Regions from separate parts of the Rhizobium sp. ERR 1071 genome, predicted to be linked through region 2. Evidence: riboswitches for the same ligand, from Rfam matches in the RefSeq annotation. Region 2 holds a riboswitch; each other region holds the start of a gene.
The links. A riboswitch is a leader RNA that binds a small molecule or an ion and turns the genes downstream of it on or off. The one in region 2 is predicted to bind cobalamin.
Positions count from the first base shown of each region.

Region 1 (7,335 bases), on a different contig from region 2:
TGGACAAGATCGTCCGTCGTGGCCCAGTTGCCGACGAGGCGTCGGATGAGTTGTTGCAGGCGCCTTTGTTCGGAGACGTATAAACCAGCGATATCAAACGTCTTGGCACTCATTGACTTCATCCAGATTTCAAACCGCGACAGATCCTCCTGTTGGCTGTAGGTGATCGAAAAATGAACTGCAATCTCGGAATCTTAGACGGCTTCTAAAGTGCTCCAGAGATACCAGCCCGCCGAGGTGATAAGTGACGGATTTCATTTAGGGTCGCATCACGCGCCTTGCGTCGTATTCTTGATCACATTTGTCATGTTTCGAACGATTGTGGCTATTGAGCAACATTCGTTTCCACGGCTGGGCGTTTACAAGCTGTTGTCCAGGCGAACCCCGTTTCAGCTTGGAGGCGCATTTAACTTCAAACGAGGACTCCACCCAATTCAGTTGGCCTTAAGCCACTTGAGGATACGCAGAAGTTCATTAGGATCCCGGCCGCGGGTTCGACTCCTTTATTTCGATGGACATGACCTGACAAAGCTGGATTTCGCTGAACGTCGGCAGATCCTCGATGGGCTTCTCGTCGATCATGCTGGCGTCATCAAACTATCCGAGAAGGTTGAAGCCGATGGCGACGAATTGCTGGCCGCCGCATGTGCGCACGGGCTGGAGGGTATCATCGCCAAGAACCGTGACCAGCCGTATCGCTCGGGCCGTACGGGTGATTGGATCAAGGTGAAATGCGTCCGGAGCGACAGTTTTTTCATCGTCGGTTATGAACCATCTGCCGTTGCGCACGGTGGGATCCGCAACTTGTTTCTTGCTGCCTATAGAGGTGACGATCTCGTTTACGTCGGCAATGTGGGGACGGGCTTCAATGAACGCTATGCCACCAGGCTCCGCAAGGATCTGGAAAAGCTCAAGACATCCCGGGCGCCGATCGCGCTGAAACAGCGTGGTGTCGTCTGGGTCCAACCGACGCTGATCGCCGAAATCGAGTATCGTGCCTGGACCGATGACGGCAAACTGCGTCACGCTTCGTACAAGGGACTCCGGGAACGGCAGGACAATGCCGAGGTCTATCGTCTACCGCAATGAGACCCAGAATGAATTGGCACAGCCCTAACCCGTGTGACAAATGGTCAAGAAGATAAGAAATGGCTCCGTTTCAATCGCCGCCAACAATAAAACTCTCCCGGCTACGCGATATTGGTTGGTCTCTGTGGGATCCAATAGGTTTATTGAAACCAGGACAACGGTGGGAAGATGAAGAGTGTAGGTCGTTCGCCGATGAATACGATACTTACCTGCTAAACGCGGCAGAACAGTTGCGTAGAGGAGTTGCCACTTCCACCGTCATTGCATATCTGGTTGACATCGAAGCTAATTACATGGGTTTGGGACAAAGACCCGATACCCATGAAAGGGCAAATTCATTGGTTGGCGCGATCAATGCGGACAGTTTGCTGTGAACCTATCCGAAGCCTTAGGCGTGGTGCCCCGCCAATTGAGCCAATCCGTTCCCCCGCAACTGGCCTGAAACGGCCCCTAGAGATCGGGATTGGCCGGCAAGTTGACCGCGGTGCGCTCTCACACTCGCCGATTTCCGGCGAGCAATATCATGGTCTCGTTCAATCCCAATCTGGAAGAATTTGGGCCTATTTGTATCGCTATCGCAATTGGTAGAGAATTGAAAAAATTGGCGTATTTCGCTTCGGCATAGGATACTAATACTTAGCCTGATAAAGAACAGATAAGCAGAGTTGTGGAACGTCTGGGCGGTTTGGTGGCTGTTGCATACCAGCCTGAAACCGCACTTTCCACGAGTGTTGAAGAATAGATACGCTAGGGACAGCTGCCTGTTATTCTAGGCAGGGGGTTGGGTTGAGCGGCCCACATCGATCCGTCCAATCGCCGCCACGGGCATATTACGACCGAGCTGGTGGGCGACGAAATCAAGCGCCTCAATGCGTTTTGCCGCCGGGCGACCGATGGTCAAGGGACCGATGTGATCATTGAAGATGTGTTAGGCACAGAAGATGCCGCCCGGCTCGAACGTTTTGATGCAGTGCAGCTTGCAACCGTTCTTCAGAGTTGCCGCGAGCATACGACGGCGAGTTCTGCCGGCAAAACCTCGTTTGCGATCTCGCGATTGGAAAAGAAAAGCAGCAATGACGCAGATCGTCTCACGAAGTATCTTGCGCGCTTCGATCTCGGATTTGAAGACATCAAGCTGCGGTGACCGCCGGCAGATTCCGTAGTGCTATTCAAAACGCGGAAAGACGAGTTCCATCACCTAGCCTGATCTAAAGCGTAATGTTCTCGCGAACTTATGGGTTGTTTGAATTTCCGGGCCGACAGTTCGATTCCCCTCACATCATTACGGATCGATTTTGTCGACTGTGGGTCGTGATCTCTAAAAGTGGCATTGCAGCCGAGTGCGGGACGACTGCTTTGCGCCGTCATTTCGGATAGCGGGACCGCCTGAAAGCTGCCTTCCCCTGATCGTATCGCCTCGTCAGCGTCGGCTATAGGCCGACGCTAGGGATACTATAGAGACGGCTAGTCCTTCGCGCACCAGAGAGCAAAGGTCTCCGGCTCTCGCAAGGCGATGACAAGATGCAACTGGCGTTGCCAATGAAGTCAGACATTAGCTTCGCATTCTACCCAAAAAAACCATGTAGCAAGTCATATAAAGATGTCGTTATATGGTTGACGGCTGCGCTCTCGCCAAGGCATGGTGTGCCCGTCGTGGTTCTGCGGATGTCGAAATCCGGAGCTAAGAGGGAATTCGGTGGCGGCGACACAAGCGCACATACCGGAGCTGCCCCCGCAACTGTAGGCGGAGAGTTGTCGTTCAACATGTCACTGAGGAAGACTCCTCGGGAAGACGAACGTCAGCGATGACCCGCAAGCCAGGAGACCTGCCGCGATAGATAACGTCCACGGGCGGGGTGTCCCGGTGTGCCGCTTTACGCGATCGGCATGCCCTGCCGTTCGCCCTGCGTCATGCGTCCGCCCCGTCACAACCTGATGGAAGTGCGGATGACACAGACGATCAAAACAACCGGCCAGCCAGCTCTGGCGACCCGTCTCATCGACATCGTTTTTCCCGGAGATACGAACCATCACGGAACGCTGTTTGGCGGAGCTGGCCTTGCTCTCATGGACCGCGTCGCATTCATAGCGGCCACCCGCTTCGGACGCGTCCCCTTCGTGACGGCCTCGTGTGAGCGCATCGATTTCAAGCAGCCGGCACATGCCGGCCACATCGTTGAGTTCTCGGCGGCGCCGGTCAGAGCCGGACGTCGATCTGTGACGGTCGAGGTCGAGATGTTCGCGGAGACAGTAGTAGGGCATCACCGCCATGCTTGCACTCGCGGCATCTTTAATATGGTGGCAACTCCCGAAGGCCAGGGCGCCCGGGATTTTTGCCTCCCGGAACTCCTGCCTGTGGAGCCGCCGCTTCCGATGGCGAGCGTCAAGATGGTGGATATCGTTTTTCCGGATCAGGCAAACAGCGTCGGGCGGATGTTCGGGGGTGAGGCTATCTCGTTCATGACGAAAGCCGCCTTCGTGGAGGCATCGCGCTACTCCGGCAAGCTGGTGGTGCTGGCGTCATCCGAGCGTATCGACTTTGCGAGACCCATTGAGATCGGGGAGATCGTCGAGGCGGAGGCACGTATCGAACGTGTGGGTCACAGCTCGATGCTTGTTGAGACAAAGCTCTGGTCGGAGAATCTGCTCGCGGGCGAAAGATCCATTACCGCCACTGGGTACTTCAACATGGTGGCGGTCGGCGAAGACAGCCGGCCGATTGCGATCCTCGAGGAAACCACTGCGGTAGAACTCTCCGCAAGCGAGGACGGGCACGCTCATGCTTGACCGACAGCATTTATCGATCCTGCGCGAAGTGGATCGCCTGGGAAGTCTGACCGCGGCCGCGGAACGGCTGAACGTGACCCAGTCCGCGCTCAGCCATACGATCCGAAAGCTCGAAGACCGCTATGGCGTGGCGATGTGGGAGAAGGACGGTCGCAATCTCCGTCTCACACAGGCTGGCCGCTACGTTGTTTCGGTGGCGCAGCGTGTGCTGCCGCAGATCGAGAGGGCCGAACATGTCCTGACGGACTATCGTCAGGGTCAGCGGGGTTCTTTGAGGATCGGCATGGAATGTCATCCATGCCATCAATGGCTGATGGGTGTGACAAAACCCTACCTCATGGACTGGCCGCAGGTAGACCTGGAGCTGACGACCTCATTCGCCGCCGGCGGTGTGTCGGCGCTAATGGTCCACGAGATCGACATCCTGATCACCCCGGACCCGATCGAGGCACCGGGTATCCTGTACGTGCCGGTGTTCGACTATGAGCTCGTGCTTGCCGCTCCAAGCTCTCACCCGCTTGCGAGCAGGGACTATGCCGACCCGATGGATCTCACCCATGAAACTCTCCTGACCTACCCTGTTCCGCCGCAGAGGTTGGACGTGTTCACGCAATTCCTGGTGCCCGCCAATTGCAGCCCCCGACACCACCGCAATGTCGAGACAACCGAGATGATGCTCCAGCTCGTGGCTGCTGGCCGTGGGGTCAGCGCCATCCCGGACTGGCTGGTGCACCAGCAGGCGGCAACGCTCGGCGTCTGCCCTGTGCGGATCGGCCCCACAGGGATCCACAAGAGCATTCATCTCGGCCTGAGACGTAGGGAAGAGGCCGTCGATTTCATTGCGGGCTTTCTCACTGCGTCGCGCGGGTCGAGAGATGTCTCTCGTCCCAAGCATGAGAGCCGCTCATGATTGCGTGAAATCAAATCAATTTTTCTTCGTCAAAGGCTCAGACATAAGGGGTGCACATACCAGCAGCAGAATCCTCCAGTACTGACAGGTAAAAGGGTGAGAGAAGCGATGAGAGCGATAAAGGAGAAACAAAGCGACCCTGCTTTCACTTCGGATGTGACGGATGATAATGCGGCGGACGCGGGATTTCGCTTCGTCCTCAAGAGTATTCCCTTCGATGAGAACTACCTTCCGGCAGCTAACACGCGCATTACGACTAATTTCGCGAACCTCGCCAGGGGGGCACGCCGCCAGGAGAATCTTCGCAACACCCTGACGATGATCGACAATCGCTTCAACGCCTTGGTTCATTGGGACAATGCTACAGGTGATCGATATTCCGTCGCCCTCGACATCATCTCGGTCGAGCTTGCGACCGATGCTCGAGGCAAGTCCGACGCCTTGCCGCTGATTGAGATCCTGAAGACGACGATCATCGACCGAGCCACGAATGCTCGCATCGACGGCATCGTCGGAAACAACCTGTCATCCTACATCCGCGACTATGATTTCAGCATCGTGCTGCCCTCATACAACAAGGAGCGCGCCGAATTCAGTACACCGGAGAATTTCGGGGAGCTGCATGGAAACCTGTTCCAATCGTTCCTGAAGTCCGAAGCGTTCAAGACGCATTTCAGGAAGCCGCCGGTGATCTGCCTGAGCGCCTCGAGCAGCAGGACCTATCGTCGGACTGAAAATCAGCATCCCGTGCTGGGGATCGAATACCAGCAGAATGGCTTCTCGGCGACCGATGAATACTTCGGTAAGATGGGATTAAAGGTTCGCTTCTTCATGCCGCCACATAGCGTGGCGCCTCTGGCATTCTACTTCCTCGGCGACCTTCTCCATGACTACACCGATCTTGAACTGATCGGCACCATCAGCACGATGGAGACCTTTCAGAAGATCTATCGTCCCGAAATCTATAACGCCAATTCGCCAGCGGGCGGCGTCTATCAACCGAGCCTGAAGCACCAGGACTACTCGCTGACCCGCATCGTCTACGATCGGGACGAACGTAGCCGGCTGGCCGTGGAACAGGGCAAGTTCGCCGAGGACCATCTGATCAAGCCTTACGGGCACATTCTTGAACAATGGTCTGCCAAGCACGCTCATTGACGAACCGAAATCACAAGGTCGAATGCCATGAAAACACTTCTGCCCACGTCAACTGCCGGCAGCCTGCCGAAGCCTTCCTGGCTTGCCGAACCCGAGAAGCTCTGGTCGCCATGGAAGTTGCAAGGCGAGGAATTGACCGAGGGCAAGCACGACGCCCTTCGCCTTTCTCTTGATGACCAGAACCAAGCGGGCATCGATATCGTCAGCGACGGCGAGCAGACGCGCCAGCATTTCGTCACGACGTTCATCGAACACCTGGACGGCGTTGATTTCGAGAAGCGCGAGACAGTCAGGATCCGGGATCGTTATGATGCGAGCGTGCCGACCGTTGTCGGCGCCGTGTCTCGTCAAAGACCGGTTTTCGTTGAAGATGCCAAGTTCCTGCGCCAGCAAACCAAGCAGCCGATCAAATGGGCGCTTCCCGGCCCCATGACCATGATCGATACCCTCTTCGACAACCACTACAAAAGCCGGGAAAAACTGGCGTGGGAGTTCGCCAGAATCCTCAATGAGGAAGCAAGGGAACTTGAGGCTGCCGGTGTCGACATTATCCAGTTCGACGAACCCGCCTTCAACGTCTTCTTTGATGAAGTGAACGACTGGGGCGTCGCCACCCTGGAAAGGGCGATCGAAGGGCTCAAGTGCGAAACGGCGGTGCATATCTGCTATGGCTATGGGATCAAGGCCAATACCGACTGGAAAAAGACGCTGGGTTCGGAGTGGCGGCAGTATGAGCGGACGTTCCCGAAACTGCAGAAATCCAGCATCGGCATGATCTCACTGGAATGCCACAACTCCCATGTGCCGATGGATCTCATCGAACTTGTCCGGGGCAAGAAGGTCATGGTCGGTGCGATCGACGTGGCGAGCAACACCATCGAAACTCCGGAAGAGGTTGCCGCCACCTTGCGAAAGGCTCTCCAGTTCGTCGACGCCGACAAGCTTTGCCCCTGCACCAACTGCGGCATGGCCCCGCTGTCGCGTCGCGTGGCAAGAGGCAAGCTGCAGGCATTGAGCGCAGGCGCGGAAATCGTCCGTAGGGAATTGTCTGCTGCGGCCTAACGAGTTGCTTACAGGGGACAGCGACAGCTTCACCCATATCCGTCAATGTTTGCGCGCGCCTTGCCAATTCTGTGGGGCAGGGGCTCGCTGCCGAACTTGATTTTTGAGAGAAACAACCGTCTCGACGGCGCTAACGAGGCTGATATGAAAATGGATGACCACCGCTTCGACATTGTTGATAGCGCCATTTTTCGCGATGGAATGTCTCGCCTTGCCACGTCGGTCAATGTCGTCAGCACCAGCGTTAGGGGCAAGCGATACGGCTTCACGGCCTCGGCTGTCTGTAGTGTCAGCGATACGCCGCCTACGCTTCTCGTCTGTATCAACCG
Region 1 covers NZ_VITM01000007.1:257,461-264,795, forward strand. Annotated here, with positions in the region: gene FBZ99_RS23800 (RNA polymerase sigma factor) at 1-113, opposite strand, end outside; gene FBZ99_RS23805 (ATP dependent DNA ligase) at 307-1,089, shown strand; gene FBZ99_RS23810 (hypothetical protein) at 1,149-1,463, shown strand; gene FBZ99_RS23815 (hypothetical protein) at 1,934-2,233, shown strand; cobalamin riboswitch at 2,727-2,937, shown strand; gene FBZ99_RS23820 (acyl-CoA thioesterase) at 3,037-3,876, shown strand; gene FBZ99_RS23825 (LysR family transcriptional regulator) at 3,869-4,786, shown strand; gene FBZ99_RS23830 (DUF1852 domain-containing protein) at 4,787-5,944, shown strand; gene FBZ99_RS23835 (methionine synthase) at 5,972-7,006, shown strand; gene FBZ99_RS23840 (flavin reductase) at 7,151-7,335, shown strand, end outside.
Region 1: another riboswitch for cobalamin. It lies ahead of FBZ99_RS23820 (acyl-CoA thioesterase); the one in region 2 lies ahead of cobU (bifunctional adenosylcobinamide kinase/adenosylcobinamide-phosphate guanylyltransferase).

Region 2 (7,335 bases):
TCGCGCGGTTTTCGCGCTTGAGAGGGTGCCTTTACGAGGCAGTTTGATCTGCCCGAAGCGGCACCCGTTCCATCTCGATAACGATCAAAAATAAAGCCGCCGATGCTATCGCATGGCGGCTTCTCATGTGTCGGCTAGCGGCTTGACGCGCTATTAGCCAACATTATAGGTGCGGATGAAGCCAACCGTACCGAAGCGCGTATCGAGCTGCTGCAGGCGGCTCTCCGGGCGGCGAACCGGAAGCTTGCCATTCCAGGCGATCTGGATGGAATTCTGTCTGTTGAAGATGAAGAGCATTGGGGTATCCTCCGACCCGGACCGGCCGGTTTCGTTGTTTGTTTTCGCGATGGAGATAATCCTCTTCCGCGGAACTCACAATGGATGAAATCGTCATCCAATGTCGCAAACAGAGCATGTTTGAGGGTGGTGCATTTTTGTATCGTGCTCGCTCTTTCCGGAGGCCCGGGATCGCGGCAGAATCAAGGCGGAATCTAGCGTTTTCAGTGGCTGTGGCGCATCGAGGTGGTGGGGAATGACAAGAGCGATCATGCTGCAGGGAACCGGCTCCGATGTCGGAAAAACGGTATTAGTCGCAGGTCTGTGTCGGCTGTTCGCGAACAGAGGCGTGAGGGTGCGCCCGTTCAAGCCGCAGAATATGTCCAACAATGCCGCCGTTGCGGAGGATGGCGGCGAGATCGGGCGCGCCCAATGGCTGCAGTCGCTTGCGGCGCGGGTGCCATCATCGGTTCACATGAATCCGGTGCTGTTGAAGCCGCAATCGGAAACCGGCAGCCAGATCATCGTACAGGGCAAGGTCTGGGGCCATGCCAAGGGCAGGGACTATCAGGCGCTGAAGCCGCAGCTGCTTGGTGCCGTACTCGAAAGCTTCGCCACGATGCGGGCAGGAACCGATCTCGTTGTCGTCGAGGGAGCTGGTTCGCCTGCCGAGATCAATCTTCGACGCGGCGATATCGCCAATATGGGCTTTGCGACACGCGCCAATGTCCCCGTCGTGCTGGTCGGTGACATAGACCGCGGCGGCGTAATCGCGTCACTGGTCGGCACGTATCATATATTGCCGGAGGAAGACCGGCGAATGATCCGTGGCTACCTGATCAACAAGTTTCGTGGCGATGTCTCCTTGTTCGGTGAGGGCATAGCGGCCATCGGCGGCTTCACTGGCTGGCAATGCCATGGCGTCGTGCCGTGGCTGAAGGCGGCGGCGCGTCTGCCGGCGGAGGATTCCGTTGTGCTGGAGCGGCTTGCTCGTGGCTCGTCCGGCGCGCTCAAGGTCGCCGTGCCGGTGCTGTCGCGGATTGCCAATTTCGACGATCTTGACCCGCTGCGAGCCGAGCCCGATGTCGATCTGGTTTTCGTTCGCGCTGGAGAGCGTTTGCCCGCCGATGCAGGGCTTGTGGTGCTACCTGGCTCGAAGTCTACGATCGGTGACCTTCTCGATCTGCGTGAGCATGGGTGGGATCGCGATATTGCTGCCCATGTGCGCCGCGGCGGTCGCGTCATCGGCATTTGCGGCGGCTATCAGATGCTCGGCCATACCGTTTACGATCCGCTCGGTATCGAGGGATCGGTGACCGAGACGCCCGGATTGGGTCTTTTGGATATCGAGACGGAAATGGCTCCAGAAAAGACGGTACGGAATAGCACTGCCGTTTCCAAGGAATATGATGTGCCGCTATCGGGCTATGAAATCCATCTTGGCGTCACGCGGGGTCCGGACTGCGAGCGGCCATCGACCATGATCGACGGGCGGCCCGATGGAGCCATATCGCCGGATGGCCGTGTTATGGGCACATACCTGCATGGTCTTTTCGGCAGCGATGCTTACCGGGCGAAGCTGCTGGCAAGCTTCGGTCTTTCCGGCGAGCGCATGAACTATCGCGCCAGCGTCGATGCGGCGCTGGACGAAGTTGCGGCAGAGCTGGAAAGTGTACTCGATCCCGCCTGGCTCGACGGTCTGGTCGCCTAAAGTTCCCCCGACACTTCCCGCCGCCGGCGGTCGAGTTCTTCGCTGTAGCGGCGCAGCGTATAGCTCTCCGTCAGCAGACCGATGACTTTACGCTCGATCAAATCGTTGACCACAACGAGCGCTTCGCTCTTCGTCTGCTCGAACATGGCGGCTGCCTGCTTGGCGTTCATCTGCGGCTGCAGGAATTCGTTACGCAGCCGGATGAAATCGGAAAGGCCGTGCTCCTCGTCGTCTTTTTCGATCGGGCTCGCATAGACGTCGGGCACGAGAACCATTCCGGAATATTTCTCGTTCTTGTCGATCAGGATGACGCGCTGCGCCGAGCCGATCGGAAAATTCTTGCGGAATTCCTCGATGCTCATGTCGATGCTGCCCGTGTGCACGTCGGGGCGCATCATGCGGGCGACCGTCAGATTGCGGATCCAGCCGACATCGTGGGCGCTGCGGATGCTCTCGCCGCGCAAATGGAAGCGCCATGTGGCGAAGGAGTAGCCGAAGGTCGTGCGCACCACCAGCGATGAGGTGATGACGGCAGCCAGCACCAGGGCAGTGATCGGAAAGTCCCCGGTGATTTCAAGCGCCAGGAAGGTCATGGTCAGCGGGCCGCCGATGATGGCAACGGCCAGCGAGCTCATGCCGACGACGGCATAGACGACCGGCGTCAGCGTGGCATGATCGAAATAGGGTGCACAATAGGCGAAGATCTTGCCGAGCAGTGCGCCCATGAACAGCGAAGCGAAGAAGAGGCCGCCTCTGAAGCCGGAGCCGATCGATATTGCGGAGGCGAGCGATTTCAGCAGGAATAGACCCAGCAAGGCGCCCAGCGTCACGTCCGTAGACAGATTGAGATGCAGCGCGCCATGGCCGGCAGATAGGACCTGCGGCGAAATCAACGCCAGTGTTCCGACGACCAGGCCGCCGAGCGCGGGCCGGAAAGGCGGCGCGATGGAACTCTTGCGTGCCAATTCTTCGACCCAGGCGACGCCCTGCATGATCAGGATGCCGATACCGGCGCAGAAGGCACCAAGCAGGATAGCTGGAAGATAATCCGCCGGAACGATCGCCCCGAAATGATCGATATCGATGGCGAAGTCATCGCCGGCAAGCAGTCTTGCAATCATCGTCGATATCAGTGCCGAGACGACGACAGGGGTTAGCGTCAGGATCGAATAGCTGCCGATGATGAGCTCAAAGGCATAGAAGGCACCGGTGAGCGGCGCATTGAATGCTGAGGCAATAGCACCCGCAGCACCGCAGCCGACGAGCATGCGCAGGTCTGCGCGGCGCATCTGCATCTTATAGCCGAATTTGGAGGCAATGCCGGCCGCGAGCTGCGTGTAACCCGCTTCAAGCCCGACGGACGCGCCGAATCCATTCGAGATCAGGTTCTGCACGGCGACGATGATGCTGTCGGTAAGCGACATCCGGCCGCCATGCAGCGCATTGGCTTCGATCGGGTCGACCATCGGCTTCTTGCGCGTGCGCGACAATATGTAGAGCAATATGCCGAGAATGATGCCGCCTGCGATCGGTGCGATGAACAACACCGATTTGTCGGGAATCGCCATTGCTGCCGAACTCAAGCGTTCGTAGTCGGTTATACCGTAGATGACGCTGTGAAGCTTGCGCGAGATATAGCTCATCGCGGTGACGGCACAGCCGGACGCTATTCCCACCAGCGCGCCGGCAAAAACAAGTCCCAGCTCGCCACGGCGCAGCAATGCCCTGAAGCGACCGAGATCGAATAGGACCGAGAAGACGCCGAGACGTCGCGGTTGGAATTTCTGCAGCATTGGAAGCGGACGATACGTTTTGCTCGAATGTGAGGGGTTACCCTCTATAAACTCCTAACATCAAAGAAATACGGCAAAAAAGCCGCTGGTTTTATGGGAATTTTCAACCGAATTCGCAATCAGGATGGCGCAGGTCGCATCCATGCCGTTGATTGACTTGAACTCAGTGAAAGCCTAATCATTGCGGCATAACGAATGGTTCCTGAGCGGCGATCTGCCGCATGGGATGAAAAGGGAATGTGAAGGGGCGGACCCAATCCGGGCGTTCTCATCACAGCCGACCCCGCGACTGTAGAGCGGTCAGGGTCTTTCGTTCGGTTTGAAGTCTATTTCGTCGATGGTTCGCATGGGGCGAACGGGGCGGGGCAGGCGCAAATCGAAAAAGCCACTGGTGTGGCATCATGATTAACCGGGGCTGGACGCCTCTTATTCTACGAATCGTCCGCCTTTTCATGATGCATTGCCGGGAAGGTGAGAAAGATCCGCTGGCGCACGATCGGGGGCGACCGGTTTCGGTCCGCCCCCTTGCGGCGCCTCATCCGCGAGCCAGGAGACCTGCCATGCGTGCCGGGCGCAGAGCCTGTTTTGGGACGCGAGTTCCGCTGCCAGCACGGAGGTTGTCATGGCGCAAGACGAGTTTTCGGCGTGTGAGCGCCTGTTTCCCGGTTCCAGCGACGTGCTGCCGACCCTCGCTTTTGCTCGAGAGCGGGCATAACGCATGTCGTCTTCGATTTCCCAAGCGGTCTTCGTTCTTGGCGGCGCGCGCTCCGGCAAATCCAGGTTTGCAGAATCGCTGGTGTCGGATACCGGCCTCGAATGTCACTATGTGGCGACAGGGCGGGCGTGGGATGACGAGATGCGCGAGCGCATCGCCAAGCATCGTGCCGATCGCGGCGATCTATGGCAGACGCATGAGGAGCCTATGGATCTCGTCGGGCAGCTTGCCGCTATCGACGCGGAGGGGCGGGCGGTGCTTATCGACTGCCTGACGCTCTGGGTGACCAATCTGATGATGGCCGAGCGGGATATGGCGGCAGAATTTGCCGCTCTCACTGCATTTCTGCCGACTGCGCGATCAAGGCTCGTTCTCGTCTCCAACGAGGTGGGCTTGGGAATCGTACCAGAAAATCGCATGGCGCGCGAATTTCGCGATCATGCCGGCCGCCTGCACCAGATGGTCGCGGCGGCGAGTGCTGAAGTTTATTTTATCGCAGCGGGCCTGCCGCTGAAAATGAAGGGTTGATGCATATGAATCAGGAAAAGATTCCAGCCACCGTCATCACCGGCTTCCTGGGGGCCGGCAAGACGACGATGATCCGCAACCTCCTGCAAAATGCCGGCGGCAAGAAGATCGCGCTGATCATCAACGAGTTCGGCGACCTCGGCGTTGATGGCGACGTGCTGAAGGGCTGCGGTGCGGAGAACTGCACGGAAGATGACATCATCGAGCTGACCAATGGTTGCATCTGCTGCACCGTTGCCGACGATTTCATCCCGACTATGACGAAGCTTTTGGAGCGTGATGCGCGCCCGGACCACATCGTCATCGAGACGTCAGGCCTTGCCCTGCCGCAGCCGCTGGTCGCCGCCTTCAACTGGCCTGATATTCGCACCCATGTCACCGTCGACGGCGTCATCACGGTGGTCGACAGCGCGGCTGTTGCCGCCGGCCGTTTCGCCGACGATCACGACGCCGTAGAGGCTGCTCGCGTCGAGGACGACTCGCTTGATCACGAAAGCCCGATCGAGGAACTTTTCGAGGATCAGCTGACCTGCGCCGATCTGATCGTGCTCAACAAGACCGATCTGATCGACACTGATGGTCTCGGCCGCGTCCGCGCCGAAGTAGCCTCGCGCACCGCCCGCAAGCCGACAATCATCGAGGCCAAGAACGGCGATGTGCCTGCCACTGTCCTGCTCGGCCTCGGGATCGGCACGGAAGACGATATCGTCAACCGCAAATCTCACCACGAGTTGGAGCACGAGGATGGCACGCCGCATGACCACGACGAGTTCGACAGCTTCGTCGTCGAACTCGGCCCGATTGCCGATCCGGCCGCCTTCGTCGATGCGCTGAAGGGCGTGATTGCGGAGCATGATGTGCTGCGCCTCAAGGGCTTCGTCGATGTCCCCGGCAAGCCCATGCGCCTGCAGCTTCAGGCCGTCGGCAGCCGCATCGACACCTATTTCGATCGCGCCTGGACGCCGGGTGAAGCCCGCGCGACCCGGCTTGTCGTGATCGGCCTGCACGAGATGGACGAGACGATCGTTCGCAAGGCGATCGAAGCATTGGTCTAAGGGAAATCCATGCACCTTCTCCTGGCTCAAAAGGGAACCATCAGCGACGGAGAGGAGGCGATCGATCTCGGGCAGTCGCCCGGCGATATCCTCTTTCTGTCGGCTGCCGATACCGAGCTTGCGGCGATTGCCGCGGCCCACGGAGAGGGCGGCTGTTCCCTTCGGCTTGCAAGCCTGATGAGCCTCAAGCATCCGATGTCCGTCGATACCTATATCGAGAGAACGGCGCGGCATGCGAAGCTCATCATCGTGCGGGCGCTGGGAGGAGCAAGCTACTTCCACTATGCGCTGGAGGCGCTGCATGCCAGTGCAGCGCGCCAGGGTGCCTTGATCGCGGTGCTGCCGGGTGATTCGAAACCTGATCCCGGGCTGACACCTTTTTCCAACGTCGCGCTCGATGACCTCAATGCGCTCTGGTCCTATCTGATCGAGGGCGGGGAGGCGAATTCGCGGGCGTTTCTCGCCTATGCCGAGGCGATGCTCTCAGGCGCCGAGAAGCCGATGCCCGCCGTACCCTTGATGAAGGCCGGGATCTGGTGGCCGGGGCGGGGCGTGATCGGCGTCGAGGAGTGGCGGAGAGTCTCCAAAGCGGAGATGGCGATCCCTGCAGGATTCGAACCTCCGACCGTCGCGATTTCCTTCTATCGGGCGTTGGTTCAGAGCGGTGAAACCGGACCTGTCGAAGGCATGATAGAGGCGCTTATCGCTGAGGGCATGCGGCCGTTGCCGGTCTTTGCCTATAGCCTCAAAGACGCCGTGTCGGTCGGTATTCTCGAAAGTGTCTTTACCGAGCTGAAGCCAGGCGTGGTCATCAATGCCACTGGCTTTGCCGTTTCGGCGCCCGGTGCAGATCGTCAGGCGACGGTACTGGAAACGGGCGATGCCGTTGTTCTGCAAGCCATCTTCTCGGCGTCGTCGAAGGAGGCGTGGGAGGCATCTTCGCAGGGGCTTTCGGCGCGCGATCTCGGCATGAACGTGGCGCTCCCCGAGGTCGACGGCCGTGTTCTTGCCCGCGCCGTGTCCTTCAAGGCTGCGGCCCGCTATGACGAGAGAGTCGAGGCCAATATCGTCGCCAGCGAGCCGCTTCAGGATCGCATGCGCTATACGGCGCGGCTTGCAGCCAATTGGGCGCGGCTGCGCAATACGCTGCCCGGCGATCGCCGCGTCGCGCTTGTTATGGCGAACTATCCCAATCGTGATGGACGTCTCGGCAATGGTGTCGGGCTCGATACGCCGGCCGGCACGATCGAAGTGCTG
Region 2 covers NZ_VITM01000002.1:940,600-947,934, forward strand. Annotated here, with positions in the region: gene FBZ99_RS33070 (hypothetical protein) at 154-297, opposite strand; gene FBZ99_RS09870 (cobyric acid synthase) at 533-1,987, shown strand; gene FBZ99_RS09875 (chloride channel protein) at 1,984-3,780, opposite strand; cobalamin riboswitch at 3,960-4,357, shown strand; gene cobU (bifunctional adenosylcobinamide kinase/adenosylcobinamide-phosphate guanylyltransferase) at 4,499-5,023, shown strand; gene cobW (cobalamin biosynthesis protein CobW) at 5,029-6,078, shown strand; gene cobN (cobaltochelatase subunit CobN) at 6,088-7,335, shown strand, end outside.

Region 3 (7,335 bases), on a different contig from region 2:
GAAGAGCTTCTTCAGTCGGTATGATCAGCTGTTGGTTGAGAAACAGGCGAAAAAGACCGAGATCGAAAAGGAAAAACTCCGACTTCAGGAAAGTATTCTGATCGCAGATGATCGAGTTCGCTCCTTCGAGAAAACCATCCTTCTCATCCATCAGTTCATTCAGGGAAACCGAAGAGCTTCTTTCGAGGTCCGAACGACTACGAAGAAACAGGTTGTAGAGATCGTCCTGCGCATTGACGATGATGGCAGCCATAGCGTCGAGCGGGAAAAAGTTTTCATTTACGACATCGCGCTGTTACTCAACGACTTCAGCAAGGCCCGCCATCCAGGCCTTCTGGTCCACGACAACATCTTTGACGTCGACGACGACACGCTTCAGAAGAGCCTCGAATTTATTCTCACCCGCGCATCTTTTGATGACGAGCAGCAATACATCCTTACGCTCAATCTCGACCGCGTCCAGCATTGTCGGGAGGAGGTTTGGTATGAAGAGCTTGAGCGCAGCGTTGTAGCCACCTTTACAAAGAGCAATCGTTTCCTGAAAACACATTACCAGGAAGTCGGTTAGCGCTCATCCCAGTGGGATCGAGCGCACATTACGGACCTAAGAACCTCCAGCGATACTCGGCGGCAGTTGTTCTCTGTCATGAACGACGGTATCATCTGATTCGCTGATGTTATCAGCTGGGGCACGGCCCAACTCGGCACCACCCGCAAAGGGACGGTAAATCCGTGAAATGGACTTACGTACAATTCCGGAACTTGCGTTCTGGCATGACAACGGTGCCTACTGCCAGTCGCGATTGTTCGGGAATCGCACATGGACTTTCTACGCTCAGAATTCGCATTTAAATCGGCGGCCCTTAAAATTGAACGCGGCCTCTCGTCGCGCTCTTCATCATTTGCTGTAAGTCCAGAAGATGTGGCTGAGATGTTGCTGCCGCTAACGAGTGCTGCCGACGGCGAGCAACTTTTGCATGGCTCCAGGAAACTGGCAGAAATGCTCAATCAATCAAATTCCACACCTCTGAAATGCGCTTGGATTCAGCAGAAGCTGGCCAGAGCGTTCGCTGGAAGATCGTATCAGAGCCTCCGGCGATCGTTCGACTTCCCCACGGACTTCCGGGAAATCTTTCCGGGCGCAGCACTTCCGTACGGTTGCATGGAACCGGGCCAGACGCAAACCCACCCCTATCCGAGAGAACTCCTTGCCTTCCCCGAGCTCTCGCAATGGCGCGCAAATTGGGAACGGTCCGGCGTGTCGACGCGCGAACGACCGTTCTTTCCGCCTATGCTTCCAAGCTCATATTTCCAAGGCCATGAACCTCATTACGAGCGGCGGACGAACTGGCGCGCAGAGACCAGGGGACCTAACCCGCTTGCTCGCTCACCTTCCGAAAACGGACATAGCTGCGTTCTCGTCAGACACAGAGGACGGCATCTTATTGGTGCAGCGCGTTGGAAATGGTGGGGCGATTCGGGATACATCAGCGGTGTCTGCTTTAGCCTTTATTTGCTAACAAGAACTGGATGGCTGAAGACCTTCTTCGACATACGCCCTTACTACGCTGAGCCGACTTGCGGGCCTTTCATCTACAGAGATGGACGTGGGGAGGAAAGTGATCATATCCAGGCCGGCCTTGAGGAGCTCAGTCGACTGGCTGCTGATGAATCCAAGGATGAAGAAGAGCTGGAGCAGTGGGGTCTAGTGAGCAGTTTTTCGTCCCCGTAAACCGCGACGGCCAATGATATCCAATTCCGACATATGGCTTTTCGATAAGAGTTACAGAGCCGGGGGAGGTCGCTGTAGACCTTCGGCTAGGGCATGCTTGGGAACCTGCTGGGCCGCGGCTCGAAATATGATGCCCCGGCAGATTGTGGAGCCTCGTGTTCACCGCGTTCCAGCCATGTTGAGGCCTTAGCCGAAGTAAAAGTCGTGGTTCTCATCGGCGTTCGGCGAGAGCGCTGAGAGAACGGCTGAGTTGACCTTGCTGACATGATAGCCTGGCTTAACCGGCCGGCCGTCGTAACGGAAATCAGCGCGGAATTCTCGGCGGCTCGAGCACGCTCGTCGGGTCGCCGAGGGAGATAATGTCCCTTCTGCCTTTTGTTGTTGTCGATCGGGTTCATCTGCGTTATTCCTTGTTTCAATCATTCAAGGATTGTTGAAATATGGATCAACGTCAAGCCCTCATCGCATTCGGCGCGCTTTCTCAGGAGACCCGCCTGCACATCATCCGCATGCTGGTTGTTGCAGGCCCTGACGGCATGGCTGCGGGTACGATCGCTGAAAAAGCGGAAGTCTCGCCCTCGAACGTGTCCTTCCATCTGAAGGAGCTCGAACGATCCGGCCTGATCGCGCAGCAGCGGGCGTCCCGCTCGATCATCTACACGGCGAACTATGAAGCGCTCGGGGGCCTTGTCCGCTTCCTGATGGAAGACTGCTGCTCCGGGCACCCGGAGATCTGCGCACCGGCCGCTGAGGTGGCCGCCTGCTGCGTCCCCAATCGAGACGATAAACTGCAATGATCATGGACCGCGATCATTCCGGTACGACGGAAGGTGAGGTGATGAGTAAGTTCGATCTGCCACGGCGGCTGGTTGCCGAAGGCCTCGGGACCGCGATGCTGGTCGCGACTGTGGTCGGGTCGGGCATCATGGCAACCTCGCTGACGCAGGACATGGGGCTCGCCTTGCTCGGCAACACCCTCGCGACCGGAGCAATCCTGGTCGTCATGATCACTATTCTCGGACCGATCTCGGGCGCCCACTTCAATCCGGCGGTCTCGTTGATCTTCGCAATCTCCCGCGCCTTGCCGAAACGCGACTTCGGCCGATACGTGATTGCGCAAATCATCGGTGGCGTCAGCGGTGCGGTCGCCGCACACCTGATGTTCGGCCTGCCGATCATCGAACTGTCCACCAAGGTTCGCACCGGTGGCGCCCAATGGTTCTCCGAAGGCGTTGCGACATTCGGGCTGGTGGCGGTGATCCTCAGCGGCATCAAGTTCGAGCAGAAAGCGGCCGTGCCGTGGCTGGTCGGGCTCTACATCACCGCCGCCTATTGGTTCACCGCATCGACCTCGTTTGCCAATCCGGCCGTTGCGCTGGCACGATCGCTGACAAACACATTCTCAGGCATTCGGCCGATCGATCTGCCTGGCTTCTGTGTGGCGGAGGTTGCCGGAGCGGTTCTTGCACTCATGCTGTTCACCTGGCTCCTGCAGCCGTCCACTTCATCGCCAATCTCATCGGAAGCAAAGCTATGAACGTTACCATCTACCACAATCCGGACTGCGGCACGTCACGCAACACATTGGCGATGATCCGCAATGCCGGGATCGAGCCTCAGGTCATCGAATATCTGAAAAATCCGCCGTCGCGCGAGCAACTGGTGAAGATGATCACTGAGGCCGCCCTGACCGTCCGCGAGGCCATTCGCGAGAAGGGCACGCCCTATGCGGAACTCGGGCTCGACAATCCGGACCTGACCGACGACCAGCTTCTCGACGCGATGTTGAAGGACCCGATCCTGATCAACCGCCCCTTCGTCGTCACACCGCTCGGCACCCGTCTGGCGCGGTCGTCGGAAATCGTTCTGGACATCCTGCCCGACACGCACAAGGGCGCCTTTGCCAAGGAGGATGGCGAAAAGATTCTCGATGAGAAGGGAAAGCGTATTGTCTGATCTGCCTGCTGCATCGCCGGAGCATCTGCGCCAGTTAGACCTCGAGGCACTTCGGCCGCCATTCTCGACGCACAAGCCGCGGATCCTCATCCTCTAGGGGGCAGAACAAGAGCAGTTCAAAATCCTGCGCTAAGAGGAACGCCATCGGTCATTGAGGATCGGTGGAATATTGCGCTCGATCAAGTGGCAGGAGCCGCATTTCCGGTTGGCCCGGCCCAAGCTCCGCCGGGAGAAATCAAACGATAAATGTTCGCAGCTTGCTAGCGCGCCAAATGTAACGCCGGCCTGACGACGAGAATGCGGGCAATCGCCGCAATGCCGTTCAAGCACACCAAGCCGGCGGCAGCCACTAGATTGATCAGCACGACCTTTGCGATGATGGATAAGGAAAAGGCACCGTCTCCAGAAGGAAGAAATGCCGTGGCGGCAAAAAGGATGCCTTCGTAAGCGACCAGTGCGGCAGCGAAAGCCGCAACCCAAGCCAGAAACGCATTGAGCTTGGCGCGCGTGACAAGCGTGGCTGCCAGGAACGCCACGAGGGCCGCGAAGCCGATGGCGATGCCCCATGCATAGCTGTCCCAATTACGCGGATAGCCAAGAATAAAATACCCAACCATCTGGTTGGCTAGCCAGGCTAGCAGCACAGCAAACAAGGCCATCCGGCGCGGCAGCATGATTACTGAGACAGTAGCCAATGCCACAAAAGGCGTGATGCAGGCAAAAACGGTACTGAGGGCGACGCTCGCACCGGCGATGATCAGTACCCAGGCAGCCGCAAAGGCCGGCGCGGAGGCATGTAGCGGAAACTGGCGGCGGTTGATCATCTCAAATTACCCGATGAAACGGCGATGACGTTTTATATCGCAGCTTTCGGCAAAAATCCAATCCGGCGCCGCAATGCGGACCCGCGCAAAATTAGACAATCAATGGCGCTCAGCGTCTCTGCCCAACACCACAAGCGCCCTTCTTAAGCTGCCGATATTGACACTCCGCCAGCCTTGGTCTCATGGTGGTTTTGCATCTTCAAGGTCGAGGAAGCCGGTGAAAATCCGGCGCGGTCGCGCCACTGTAAGGGATGCGGCCCTATTGGGGCTGTATCGCGAGCCAGACCCTCAACCTGAACAGGCATCAACCCAGGACGCGCAATCCCCAGGAGTTCACCATGACAAGCGCTGCTTTCGCACCAACCGTTTCACCCGCTCTTCCCATACCATTGCGGGACATTGTCCCTTGGGCAATTTTTGCTGGCCTTCTCTGCCTGCTCGCGATTTACTTTGTCGGCGCCGAAGAAGGCGCAACGTCAATCATCCATGGCATGTATGTCCATGAATGGGTGCATGACGGTCGCCATCTGCTCGGTTTTCCCTGCCACTAAAAGGGACATTTAAATGGTAAGAGATTTACTCGTTCGCGGGATGCTTGTGGGCATCATCGCCGGACTGATCAGTTTTGGCTTTTTGAAGCTGTACGGAGAACCGCAGGTAGACCGTGCGATCGCTTTTGAATCGCAGATGGATGAGGCAAAGGCGAAAGAAGAGATGGCCAAGGGCATGGCCATGCCACCAGAAGAGCCGGAACTTGTCAGCCGACCGATGCAGGCCAGTTGGGGCCTGTTGACGGGCGTCATGGTCTACTGCACGGCTTTCGGCGGATTGTTCGCACTGACCTTCGCGTTTTCCTACGGACGCTTTGGTGGCACGGCCTCCCCACGGGTTTCTGCCGCCCTGGTTGCCCTGACGGGTTTCATATCGGTCTATCTCGTGCCGAATATCAAGTATCCGGCAAATCCGCCATCGATCGGTAATCCTGAAACGATCGCTCCTCGAACCGAACTTTACTTCGGCATGATCTTGATCTCCGTCATCAGTATGATCTTCGCGGCAAAGCTTCGCAGCGGCTTGATAGCTCGTTGGGGAGCCTGGAATGCGACGTTTATCGTAACCGCCGTTTACTTTGCGGTTGTCTTTCTCGCTGGACAGCTTCTGCCAGCGATCAATGAAGTTCCGCAAGGCTTCCCGGCCGATCTGCTCTGGAAGTTCCGCGTCGCGTCGATGGTTGCCCAGATACTGATGTGGGGCACATTAGGCCTTGTGTTCGGCGCAGTCGTCGAGCGCATTGTTCCGACATCACGCGCGTCGGATCGTTTGGCCATTCATTGAAACGTGTGACAGGCCGCTCACCCGTGAGCGGCCTGTCACGTCATATCGCGAAAACGGGCCAAGAGGACCATAGTCCCTTGTCCAGGATCCGCCGATTCATCGGTAAATCGAAATATCCCGCCTCAATTTGCTTGATGGATGCAACCTTCGACTGGATGGCCGACTTAAAGCGCTGCTCAGAAATTCCAATCCTCGTCCTCTGTGGCAACCGCCTTGCCGATCACATAGGACGAGCCTGAGCCCGAGAAGAAGTCGTGGTTTTCGTCCGCATTCGGCGACAACGCGGAGAGGATGGCTGGATTGACCCTGCAGGCTTCGGCCGGAAAGAGCGCCTCGTAACCGAGATTCATCAGCGCCTTGTTGGCGTTGTAATGCAGGAACTTCTTGACGTCCTCGGTCAGGCCGACGCCGTCATAGAGCGCTTCGGTGTATTTGGCCTCGTTGTCATAGAGTGCGAGCAGAAGATCGAAGGCAAAGTCCTTGATCTCTTGGCGTTGCCCGTCCGAAAGCCGCTCAAGCCCGCGCTGAAATTTGTAGCCGATGTAATAGCCATGCACCGCTTCATCGCGGATGATAAGGCGGATCATGTCGGCCGTATTGGTGAGCTTGGCGCGGCTCGACCAGAACATCGGCAGATAGAAACCCGAATAGAACAGGAAGCTTTCGAGGAAGACGCTCGCGACTTTCTTCTTCAAGGGATCGCCAGAGGCATATTGCTCAATGATCAGCGTAGACTTCTTCTGTAGGAATTCGTTCTCCTCCGACCAGCGATAGGCATCGTCGACATCGGGCGTCAGGCAGAGCGTCGAGAAGATCGACGAATAGGAGCGCGCGTGGACCGCTTCCATGAAGGAGATGTTCGAGAGAACAGCCTCTTCATGCGGCGTTGCGGCATCTGCCATCAGCTTGACCGAACCGACACCGTTCTGGATGGTGTCGAGCAGAGTTAGCCCGGTGAAGACGCGGATGGTGAGCTGCTGCTCCTCTGGCTTCAGGGTTGCCCAGGACTGGCTGTCGTTCGACAGCGGCACCTTTTCCGGCAGCCAGAAATTCCCGGTCAGGCGATTCCAGACCTCGAGGTCCTTGTCGTCCTCGATGCGGTTCCAATTGATGGCGCGAACGCGGCTTGCCGGCTTGAATTGCATATTCATTTTCATCGTCCCTCAAACGTTCAGAGCGTGCAGGAAACGCAGCCCTGAACCTGCGTGCCTTCGAGCGCCATCTGACGAAGGCGGATGTAATAGATAGTCTTGATACCCTTCTTCCAGGCGTAGATCTGCGCCTTGTTGATATCGCGCGTTGTCGCGGTATCGCGGAAGAACAGCGTCAGCGACAGGCCTTGGTCGACATGCTGGGTGGCCGCCGCATAGGTGTCGATGATCTTTTCCGGCCCAATCTCGTAGGCGTCCTGGTAATAGTCGAGATTGTCGTTCGTCATGAAGGCGGCCGGGTAATAGACGCGGCCGATCTTGCCTTCCTTGCGAATCT
Region 3 covers NZ_VITM01000018.1:77,102-84,436, forward strand. Annotated here, with positions in the region: gene FBZ99_RS31365 (DUF2326 domain-containing protein) at 1-568, shown strand, start outside; gene FBZ99_RS31370 (hypothetical protein) at 821-1,732, shown strand; gene FBZ99_RS31380 (ArsR/SmtB family transcription factor) at 2,173-2,529, shown strand; gene FBZ99_RS31385 (MIP/aquaporin family protein) at 2,571-3,269, shown strand; gene arsC (arsenate reductase (glutaredoxin)) at 3,266-3,688, shown strand; partial or broken gene FBZ99_RS33695 (arsenical resistance protein ArsH) at 3,663-3,782, shown strand; gene FBZ99_RS31400 (hypothetical protein) at 3,949-4,512, opposite strand; cobalamin riboswitch at 4,698-4,822, shown strand; gene FBZ99_RS31405 (CbtB domain-containing protein) at 4,851-5,063, shown strand; gene FBZ99_RS31410 (CbtA family protein) at 5,077-5,847, shown strand; gene nrdF (class 1b ribonucleoside-diphosphate reductase subunit beta) at 6,024-6,998, opposite strand; partial or broken gene nrdE (class 1b ribonucleoside-diphosphate reductase subunit alpha) at 7,019-7,335, opposite strand, start outside.
Region 3: another riboswitch for cobalamin. It lies ahead of FBZ99_RS31405 (CbtB domain-containing protein); the one in region 2 lies ahead of cobU (bifunctional adenosylcobinamide kinase/adenosylcobinamide-phosphate guanylyltransferase).